DNA from 4 places in the Ensifer sp. CCNWLY38 genome. Region 1 is predicted to be linked to each of the others. Evidence: riboswitches for the same ligand, from Rfam matches in the RefSeq annotation. Region 1 holds a riboswitch; each other region holds the start of a gene.

Region 1 (2,176 bases):
GCCATGCGCATGAGCGAAGTCGCTGAAAAAGCTGGAATTTCGATCGGCTCACTCTACCAGTACTTCCCCGACAAGGCGGCGATCGTGCGCACGCTGGCCGAGCGCTACAATGCCGTGTGCAACGAGTGCATCGCTGCCGAACTTGCCAAGGTCACATCGCTCGCGGAACTACGCGACGCTTTCTGTGTGCTCTTCGACATTTATTACGACATGTTCCTCGCCGAGCCTGTGATGCGCGACATCTGGTCGGCGATGCAGGCCGACAAGGCGCTGCGCGAGATCGATCTTCTGCAAAGCCGCGCCGGCGGCAAACTGCTTGCCGATGTCTGGGCCGGGCTTGTGCCCGAAACGCCGCGCGAAACCATCGACAGCGCCGCTTTCCTGATCATGCATCTCGGCGATTGCACCATGCGGCTTGCCGTTTCGGTCGATCGCGTCGAGGGCGACCGCATCGTCGAGGCCTACAAGCAGATGATCCTTCGCGATTTTGTCGCTGATGAAGCGGCGGGCGGCGCAGGCTCAATTGACAACGCCATGACACGCTCCTAATCATCTGGGATCGATTGGTTCCCGGGACGCGAACGTGTTTCGGGAGTAAACGGGAACGTGACGGATGGACCCATGCTGGGCATTCACATCACGGCCGACCCCGCGACTGTAGAGCGACGTCGATCTGCCATTCCGGAGTGATCCGGAAGAAGCCACTGGAGGAGACCACGAGAGGGTGGTCGATCTGGGAAGGCGAGGCAGATCAAGGGCATTCCGCCCAGCGCCGTGAGCCAGGAAACCTGCCACTCGATACGGGCATAGGGCCCACACCGGGAATTTCCCGATGCCATCACGGAGGTTGTCATGGCTACGTCTACTGTTTCGAGCATTCCGCTCTCCCTCAGCGATCGTCTGACCGCTGGCGTCATCGCGCTTTTCATCGGCGCATTCCTCGTCTTCGGCGCCGGCCTTGCCAATTCGGCCGTGCTGCACGACACCGCGCACGACACCCGCCACTCCTACGGCTTCCCCTGCCACTAAGCGATGTTCCGGAACGTCACCAACGTTCCGCATCGACAAAGCGGACCTGAACGCATCCGGCCTCAGCCGGATGTCGGTGCTTGTGCACGCCGCCGCTTCGGCCGGCGCACCGGCATGGTTCGCATGACACAGCGAATGGGAAGGCTTGCAAACCACGCCGCAGCGCGTGGCTTTTGCCGTTATCGAGGGACTTCAAGATGATTGTCAGAACGCTTCTGGCCGCGATCGTGGCTGGACTGATTGCCGGTGTCTTCATGACCGGTGCCCAGGAACTAAGGGTCACGCCTTTGATCCTGCATGCGGAGGAATTCGAAGGCGAGGCTCCGGCTGCAACCGAGCAGCCCGCTGCACAGCCTGGAACGACGCAACCCGCCGCCGAGGGTCACGACCAGCATTCGTCGCTGAAGGCGGTCTCGCCGGTTGGCGCCCTGCTTGATGCACTGTCGCCGATCACGCCGGCTTATGCCCATGAGGGCGAACACGAGGAAGGCGGCATCATGTTCGGCATGAGCCGCTTCTCCGGCACGCTGATCGCCAATCTCGTCACCGGCTCCGGCTTCGGTCTGCTCTTGGCCGGCGTCAGCCTGGTGATCGGCTATCCGATCACGCTCAGGAACGGCGCGCTCTGGGGCGCCTGCGGCTGGCTTGCCGTGCACATGCTGCCGGCAATCGGCCTGCCGCCGGAACTGCCGGGTTTCCCGGCCGCCGAGCTTGGCGACCGCCAGACCTGGTGGCTGGCAGCCGTCGCCCTTTCGGCCGTCGGCCTCTATCTCGTCGTCCTGCGCGAGGAGATCGTGTCCAAGGTCGTCGGCCTCGCGCTGATCGCAGCACCGCACGTCTACGGCGCGCCGCAGCCGGTCGATATTACGAGCAACGTTCCGGCCGTTCTCGGCGCCGAGTTTGCGGTTGCCGCACTCGCCACCACGCTCGCCTTCTGGATCGTTCTTGGCGTCGTCTCCGGCTTCATCAACGAGCGTTTCGCCAGAGCGAACTGATCCGGCGGATCACGCCCTTCCATGGGCACCTGAACAAACAGACGGCGGGGTTCAAGCCCCGCCGTTTTGCATGAGATGCGCGGCCAGTCGCGCGCGGCGATCGTCCGGTTCCAGCAGGACGCAGGTATCGCAGAAGCTGCCATCCTCCGTTT
Region 2 (2,176 bases), on a different contig from region 1:
AGCGGGCGCAGGTACCCTCTTCGTCGGCTTGGGTGAGCAGCCCATAGCCGCACACGTCGGCAATCATCACGGCGGCGAGCCTGCGTTCCATGTGCCTACCGGATAAACGAAGCCCCTCGGTTGCGGGATGGTTCAGCGACCTTTGCGCGTCCATAGGACGCGCGGCGCTCCAGTTTAACGCAACATCTGTCATTGCTAAAATATGTTCGTTCGCGACATGCCATTCGCCTCATGTCCGGTGCGGCATCACGCTCGAAAAATCGTCGCGCGACGCAAGTCGGGCAGGGAGGTGTCGCAAGCGTCGATTGACTTTGCGGCGCCCGCTTCCTAATCATCGGATGTTGGATGGTTCCTCCTTGTCGTGGCGATCAGGAGGAATAATTGGGAATGTGACGGATGGACCCAAACCGGGCATCCTTATCGCAGCCGACCCCGCGACTGTAGAACGGTCAGGGTTCGCCATCGGGTTCAGGGTCAGGCCTGCCGGCCGATTGCATGGGGCAATCGCGGCAGTTTGAAACGGAACCGGAAAAGCCACTGGCGTGGCATCGTGATCAGCCGGGTTGGACGCCTCTTCTTCTACGAATCGTCCGCCTTTCACGAAGCCGCCCACAGCGCCGCGCGTCGGAGACGACGCGCAGAGGTTCGCTGTGGCACTGGAAAGCGCCGGGAAGGTGAGGCGGGCCGCTCGGGTCCTGACATCGGAACCTCGTCCATTCTGGGCGAGGCGATGTGGGGCCTCGTGACGCCGTGAGCCAGGAGACCTGCCACCCGACATGGGCATTCCGCCCGAGGAGACGTGTCGTCTCCAACGCCATCACGGAGGTTGTTTTGGCTCTCAGATACTTTCCCGAACGCGCCGCCGGCGCGTCGAACTGGTGTTGCCATCTGCCGCTGACCTCGGCGCAGCGGCGATGAGCAATCAGAGCGCCGGACCGGTCCTGGTCCTCGGCGGCGCCCGTTCCGGCAAATCCAGCTTTTCCGAGAAGCTCGTCGAAGCGTCCGGTCTCGCCCTGCATTATGTCGCCACCGGCCGTGCCTGGGACGACGAAATGCGCGCGCGCATCGACCATCACAAGACGCGCCGCGGCGAAGGCTGGACGACGCATGAGGAGCCTGTCGATCTCGTCGGTATCCTCAGGCGCATCGACGACCCCACCCATGTCGTTTTGATCGACTGCCTGACCCTATGGGTCACCAATCTCATGCTCGAGGAGCGCGACATCGAGGCGGAGTTTGCGGCGCTTGCCGCCTACCTGCCGCAGGCGCAGGCGCGCCTTGTTTTCGTTTCCAACGAGGTCGGCCTTGGCATCGTGCCCGAGAACCGCATGGCCCGCGAGTTTCGCGACCATGCCGGCCGGCTTCACCAGATCGTTGCGGAGAAATCCGCTGAAGTTTACTTTGTCGCGGCCGGTTTGCCGCTGAAAATGAAGGGTTGATAAATGACCACTGCGAAAGCCAGCCACGGCAAGATCCCGGCGACTGTCATCACCGGGTTCCTCGGCGCCGGCAAGACGACGATGATCCGCAACCTCTTACAGAACGCCGACGGCAAGCGCATCGCGCTGATCATCAACGAGTTCGGCGATCTTGGCGTTGATGGCGACGTGCTGAAGGGTTGCGGTGCCGAGGCCTGCAGCGAGGACGACATCATCGAGCTTACCAATGGCTGCATCTGCTGCACGGTTGCCGATGATTTCATCCCGACCATGACCAAGCTTCTGGAGCGCGAGAAGCGCCCTGACCATATCATCATCGAAACCTCGGGCCTTGCCTTACCGCAGCCGCTGGTCGCCGCCTTCAACTGGCCGGATATCCGCAGCGAAGTGACCGTCGATGGCGTCGTGACCGTGGTCGACAGCGCCGCCGTTGCCGCCGGCCGCTTTGCCGACGACCATGACAAGGTGGATGCGCTGCGCGTCGAGGATGAAAATCTCGACCATGAAAGCCCGATCGAGGAGCTCTTCGAGGATCAGCTGACCGCCGCCGACCTGATCGTTCTCAACAAGACCGATCTGATCGACGCTTCCGGCCTCAAGGCCGTTCGCGACGAGGTTTCCTCGCGCACCAGCCGCAAGCCGACCATGATCGAGGCGAAGAACGGCGAAGTGGCTGCCGCCATTCTGCTCGGCCTCGGCGTCGGCACCGAAGGCGACATCGCCAACCGCAAGTCGCA
Region 3 (2,176 bases), on a different contig from region 1:
GACCATCCGGGCGCGCGTCGGCGATATTGCCGATCCGTGGCATTGGCCGAAGGAGGACAATCCGCGCAAGTCACCGCCCTCGCCGGAGCGGGATTGCGGCGACGCGCCGCAAATGGCAAGGGCTTCGCCTCGAGCCCAGCCCGGAGAAAACAAAGACGTAAGCATGTCGCTCTGCGATTGACGGAACGCAGAGGCAAGAGACAGCGCAGTTGTCGTGATCTGCCACGTGCCAGCCCGCGGACCGAATTCGGGAGAGATCCGGCGTGGCTAGAAGCCGCGCAGCTCTCCACCCACAGGTTTCGCCGCATCCCGCCGTTTACTCCTTGTTAGCCACACGGCGAAAGAAATCACCTTCTCTCCCCAGCTTTAGGCACTTCGAACCTATTGACGCAGAATTGCGATGAACTACTATATCTAGTGTTCGAGGTTCTCTCGATTCGCAGGGATTGAGAGCTAAGACGGGAATACGGTGCGTCGGCGAGTTTTCGCCAGGCTATGCCGTAGCTGCCCCCGCAACTGTAGACGGCGAGCGACTGTCCGGAATTGGACCACTGAGGCATGAGGCCTCGGGAAGGTCGGGGTGGAAGCTGAGACCCGTGAGCCAGGAGACCTGCCTCGAGCAACAAACGTCCACGGGCGGGGTGTCCGGAGGGGTTGAGTTGCGTGCGGCAGGATGAGCCTGCCTGATCGTCTCGACATCTCCCCGGCAGCCTGTCGAAAGCTTCGGGGTGAAGTCATGTCCGCGTCATTGAAATTCTATCACTCGCCAATCAAGAGGCGCGGTTTCCCGCGCATCTGACGAAGAGGCACGCCCGGGCGTCCAGATCCGAGCGAGCCACAGCCATGACAGCCCTGCATTTCGCCGGATCGCGGTTGCGTGTCCGTGCGCCTTCTCATGCTCTCATCCAGCCGACCAAACGAGGAAGAAATGAACGTTACCGTCTACAGCAAGCCCGCCTGCGTCCAATGCACCGCGACCTATCGGGCGCTCGATCGCCAGGGTGTCAACTACGAGATCATTGATATCTCCGTCGACCAGGACGCGCTCGAAACGGTCAAGGGCCTCGGTTATATGCAGCTTCCAGTCGTCGTCGCCGGCCCCGAACACTGGGCGGGTTTTCGCCCCGACAAGATCAGCGCGCTTTCCTAGAGGAGACAGGCGGTGGGCCTGATCGTCTATTTTTCCAGCCGCTCGGAAAACACCCATCGCTTCGTCGAAAAGCTCGGCCTTCGCGCAGCGCGCATACCGCTCAAGGAAAGTAAGGCTTCGCTTACGGTTTCCGAGCCCTTCGTGTTGGTCGTGCCCACCTACTGCGGCGACGACGGCCGGGGCGCCGTGCCGAAACAGGTGATCCGCTTCCTCAACGATGCGGGCAACCGCTCTCACATCCGCGGCGTGATTGCTGCGGGCAACAGCAATTTCGGCGCGACCTACGGGATCGCCGGCGACGTCATCGCGGCCAAGTGCCGGGTGCCCTACCTCTACCGGTTCGAGCTGCTCGGAACCGAGGAGGACGTCGCCAATGTCAGAAACGGGATGGAACGATTTTGGACGTCTCAACACTCGAACGCCCCCTGAAGGCGACGGAACCGGCGCTCGACTATCATGCGCTGAACGCGATGCTGAACCTCTATGATGAAGAGGGACGGATCCAGCTCGACAAGGACCGGCTGGCGGCGAAGCAGTACTTCCTCCAGCACGTCAACCAGAACACCGTCTTCTTCCATAACCTCAGGGAGAAGCTCGATTATCTGGTGACCGAGGGCTACTATGAACAGCAGGTGCTGGATCAGTATTCCTTCAACTTCGTGCGCGATCTCTACGACCACGCTTATGGGAAGAAGTTCCGCTTCCCGACTTTCCTCGGCGCGTTCAAATACTACACGTCCTATACGCTGAAGACCTTTGACGGAAAGCGCTACCTGGAGCGCTACGAAGACCGCGTCTGTATGGTGGCGATGACGCTGGCGCGCGGCAACGAACAGCTTGCCCGCGATCTCGTCGACGAGATCATTTCCGGCCGTTTCCAGCCGGCGACGCCGACCTTCCTCAATGCCGGCAAAAAGCAACGCGGCGAGCTCGTCTCCTGCTTCTTGCTTAGGGTCGAGGACAATATGGAAAGCATCGGCCGCGCGATTAATTCCGCGTTGCAGCTCTCCAAGCGCGGCGGCGGCG
Region 4 (2,176 bases), on a different contig from region 1:
CGTGACGGTAACACATGCGGCAATTCCGGGCTTTTCCGGGAGCATCAGGCGGGTGGCGGTTCGCCGGCGTCGGGCTGGATATCCGGCCGGCGAAGGCAAGTTCGGGACGGCGACGGCGCACTATCCGCAACCAATGCGCGAGTTTATCTCAGCTCGAGCCCCATCGGCAATTCAACTCTGGCATTGCAAATAACTGCATGACGAAACGCTGCACGTTGATAGGTCCGGAGCGCATGCCCCTAGCAGTCGTTTCATCCGCGCGCCGCGAAGCTTGAAGTGACGGGCGCGCTCATCCGTTCGTTTCACGAGCAAGGCCGGCAATTGCGGCCAGTCTTGCGCTCCGCTTCAGATGGCGACGCCTTCGAGTGCTATGATACGTGTCCTGGCACAGCGCTCGCGGATCGCCTTCAGGCGCTGATACTCCGGCGACTGGTACCAGGAGAGCAAGGCTTGCATGTCCGGGAATTCGATGATGACGAGGCGGTGCGGCTCCCAGTCTCCTTCGAGTAGCCGGGTCGCACCCCCACGGCCGAGATAGCGCCCGCCATAGCGGGCCTCCGTCGCCGGCACCTCTCTTTTGTATTCCTCGAAGGTCGCTGCATCGGTGATATCGACATCGGCGATCAAATAGGCAGCCATGGCAGAGCTCCTTTTCCGACAAGCCAAAGATCAAGGATACGCCGTTCGTGCCCCTCGAGCGACGCCTTGCGCCGTAGAGAGCAGTTGAACGGCTGATCATCATTTTTATGTTGATTCTTGTAATGTTATCACATAACAAAAAATGCATGACCATAAGCCGCATGTTGATAGATCCCGGCCGCCGGACCCCATCGGTTGTATCCGCTGCCGATTCGTGCGAGGAAGAGCGCGATGGTGCTGCGTCCGCGACAATGCGGAAGCGGCTGAAAAGGGAACACGGAACGGACGACCCTGACGGGACCGAAACCGTGGCTGCCCCCGCAACTGTGAGCGGACAGCGCATTCACACCATGTCACTGGCCAATGGCCGGGAAGACGTGGATGCGCCGCGACCCGCGAGCCAGGAGACCTGCCATCGAACCGATCAACCACAACGGACGGGGTGTTCCGATGGAAAAGAACTGGCTTTTGCGCGACGGTCATCCGTCATCCTGCCGCTTCGCCATCTCTTGCCGTCAGTCCGGCGGAGAGAGAAAATGGCTGAGCCGACTTCCCGACAGCACAAGATAACGGTCTGCACCGATTGCCGCTTTACCGGTGGCCCCTGCATGCCGGGCGCCGAGCTGATAAAGCGTCTTAACCGCAGCATTGCCGCGCTCGGCGAGCCGCTCGATCGTGATTTCTCGATTGCCGGCACGGTCTGCATGGCGGCATGCACGCGCCCCTGCACCATCGCTTTCCAGGCGACGGGCAAGGCGACCTATCTCTTTGGCGACATCTCGCCGGAAGAGGATATCGACGATCTCGTCCGCTTTGCCGCCACCTATGCGGAGCGCGGCGACGGCATGACGCGGGCTGCCGAACGGCCGCGCGGGCTTAAAGGCAAGACGCTTGCCCGCATCCCGGCGGCCATGCTCGTCTCCGAAGACCTTGCGGGCCACTTCCAATGAGCGCGACACGCATGCGCTCAAGCGCGTTTGGTGCATCCGGGATGGACGCGTGGCGCTGCCGGGGAGGGATGAGACCATGACCTGCACCGCAACAGGAGCAGCCCTCCGTGTCGAGGGGCTTTGCTGGGGGCCGCGCCCGGGGTTGAAGCTGGTCGACGACATGGACTTCGCAATCGAGGCGGGCAGCCGGCTTGCGATCCTCGGGCCGAACGGAGCCGGCAAGACCTCGCTTCTGCGCTGCCTTTACCGGGCGGTGCAGCCGAATGCGGGCCGCATCGAGGTCGACGGCGTCGACCTCTGGTCGATTTCGGCGCGCGAAGCGGCGAAGACGATCGCCGTCGTGCTTCAGGAAATGCCCGGCGATTTTCCCTTCAGCGTGCGCGATGTCGTGATGATGGGCCGCATCCCGCGGCGGGAGGGGCTCAACGGCTGGACGGACACGGATCGCGAGCGCGTGCACCATGCGCTTTGCCATCTCGATCTCGCCCATCTCGCCGGCCGCCAGTTCTCGACGCTCTCAGGCGGCGAGAAGCAGCGGGTGCTGATCGCCCGGGCGCTTGCCCAGGAGCCGCGCATCATCATCCTCG

Evidence for each region. A riboswitch is a leader RNA that binds a small molecule or an ion and turns the genes downstream of it on or off. The one in region 1 is predicted to bind cobalamin.
Region 2: it holds a riboswitch for cobalamin, as region 1 does, so the genes downstream of both, cobU (bifunctional adenosylcobinamide kinase/adenosylcobinamide-phosphate guanylyltransferase) here and V7S54_RS10540 (CbtB domain-containing protein) in region 1, are expected to answer to the same signal.
Region 3: it holds a riboswitch for cobalamin, as region 1 does, so the genes downstream of both, nrdH (glutaredoxin-like protein NrdH) here and V7S54_RS10540 (CbtB domain-containing protein) in region 1, are expected to answer to the same signal.
Region 4: it holds a riboswitch for cobalamin, as region 1 does, so the genes downstream of both, V7S54_RS05010 (DUF1636 family protein) here and V7S54_RS10540 (CbtB domain-containing protein) in region 1, are expected to answer to the same signal.

The regions. Positions count from the first base shown of each region.
Region 1 is NZ_JBBBBO010000004.1:189,625-191,800, reverse strand. It holds gene V7S54_RS10545 (TetR/AcrR family transcriptional regulator) at 1-549, shown strand, start outside; cobalamin riboswitch at 548-810, shown strand; gene V7S54_RS10540 (CbtB domain-containing protein) at 853-1,029, shown strand; gene V7S54_RS10535 (CbtA family protein) at 1,227-2,024, shown strand; gene V7S54_RS10530 ((2Fe-2S)-binding protein) at 2,076-2,176, opposite strand, start outside.
Region 2 is NZ_JBBBBO010000002.1:246,727-248,902, forward strand. It holds gene V7S54_RS05440 (adenylate/guanylate cyclase domain-containing protein) at 1-91, opposite strand, end outside; cobalamin riboswitch at 330-502, shown strand; gene cobU (bifunctional adenosylcobinamide kinase/adenosylcobinamide-phosphate guanylyltransferase) at 915-1,439, shown strand; gene cobW (cobalamin biosynthesis protein CobW) at 1,443-2,176, shown strand, end outside.
Region 3 is NZ_JBBBBO010000003.1:317,016-319,191, reverse strand. It holds gene V7S54_RS08605 (hypothetical protein) at 1-181, shown strand, start outside; cobalamin riboswitch at 408-632, shown strand; gene nrdH (glutaredoxin-like protein NrdH) at 929-1,150, shown strand; gene nrdI (class Ib ribonucleoside-diphosphate reductase assembly flavoprotein NrdI) at 1,163-1,579, shown strand; gene nrdE (class 1b ribonucleoside-diphosphate reductase subunit alpha) at 1,549-2,176, shown strand, end outside.
Region 4 is NZ_JBBBBO010000002.1:165,849-168,024, forward strand. It holds gene V7S54_RS05005 (DUF1330 domain-containing protein) at 346-639, opposite strand; cobalamin riboswitch at 855-1,070, shown strand; gene V7S54_RS05010 (DUF1636 family protein) at 1,176-1,589, shown strand; gene V7S54_RS05015 (ABC transporter ATP-binding protein) at 1,666-2,176, shown strand, end outside.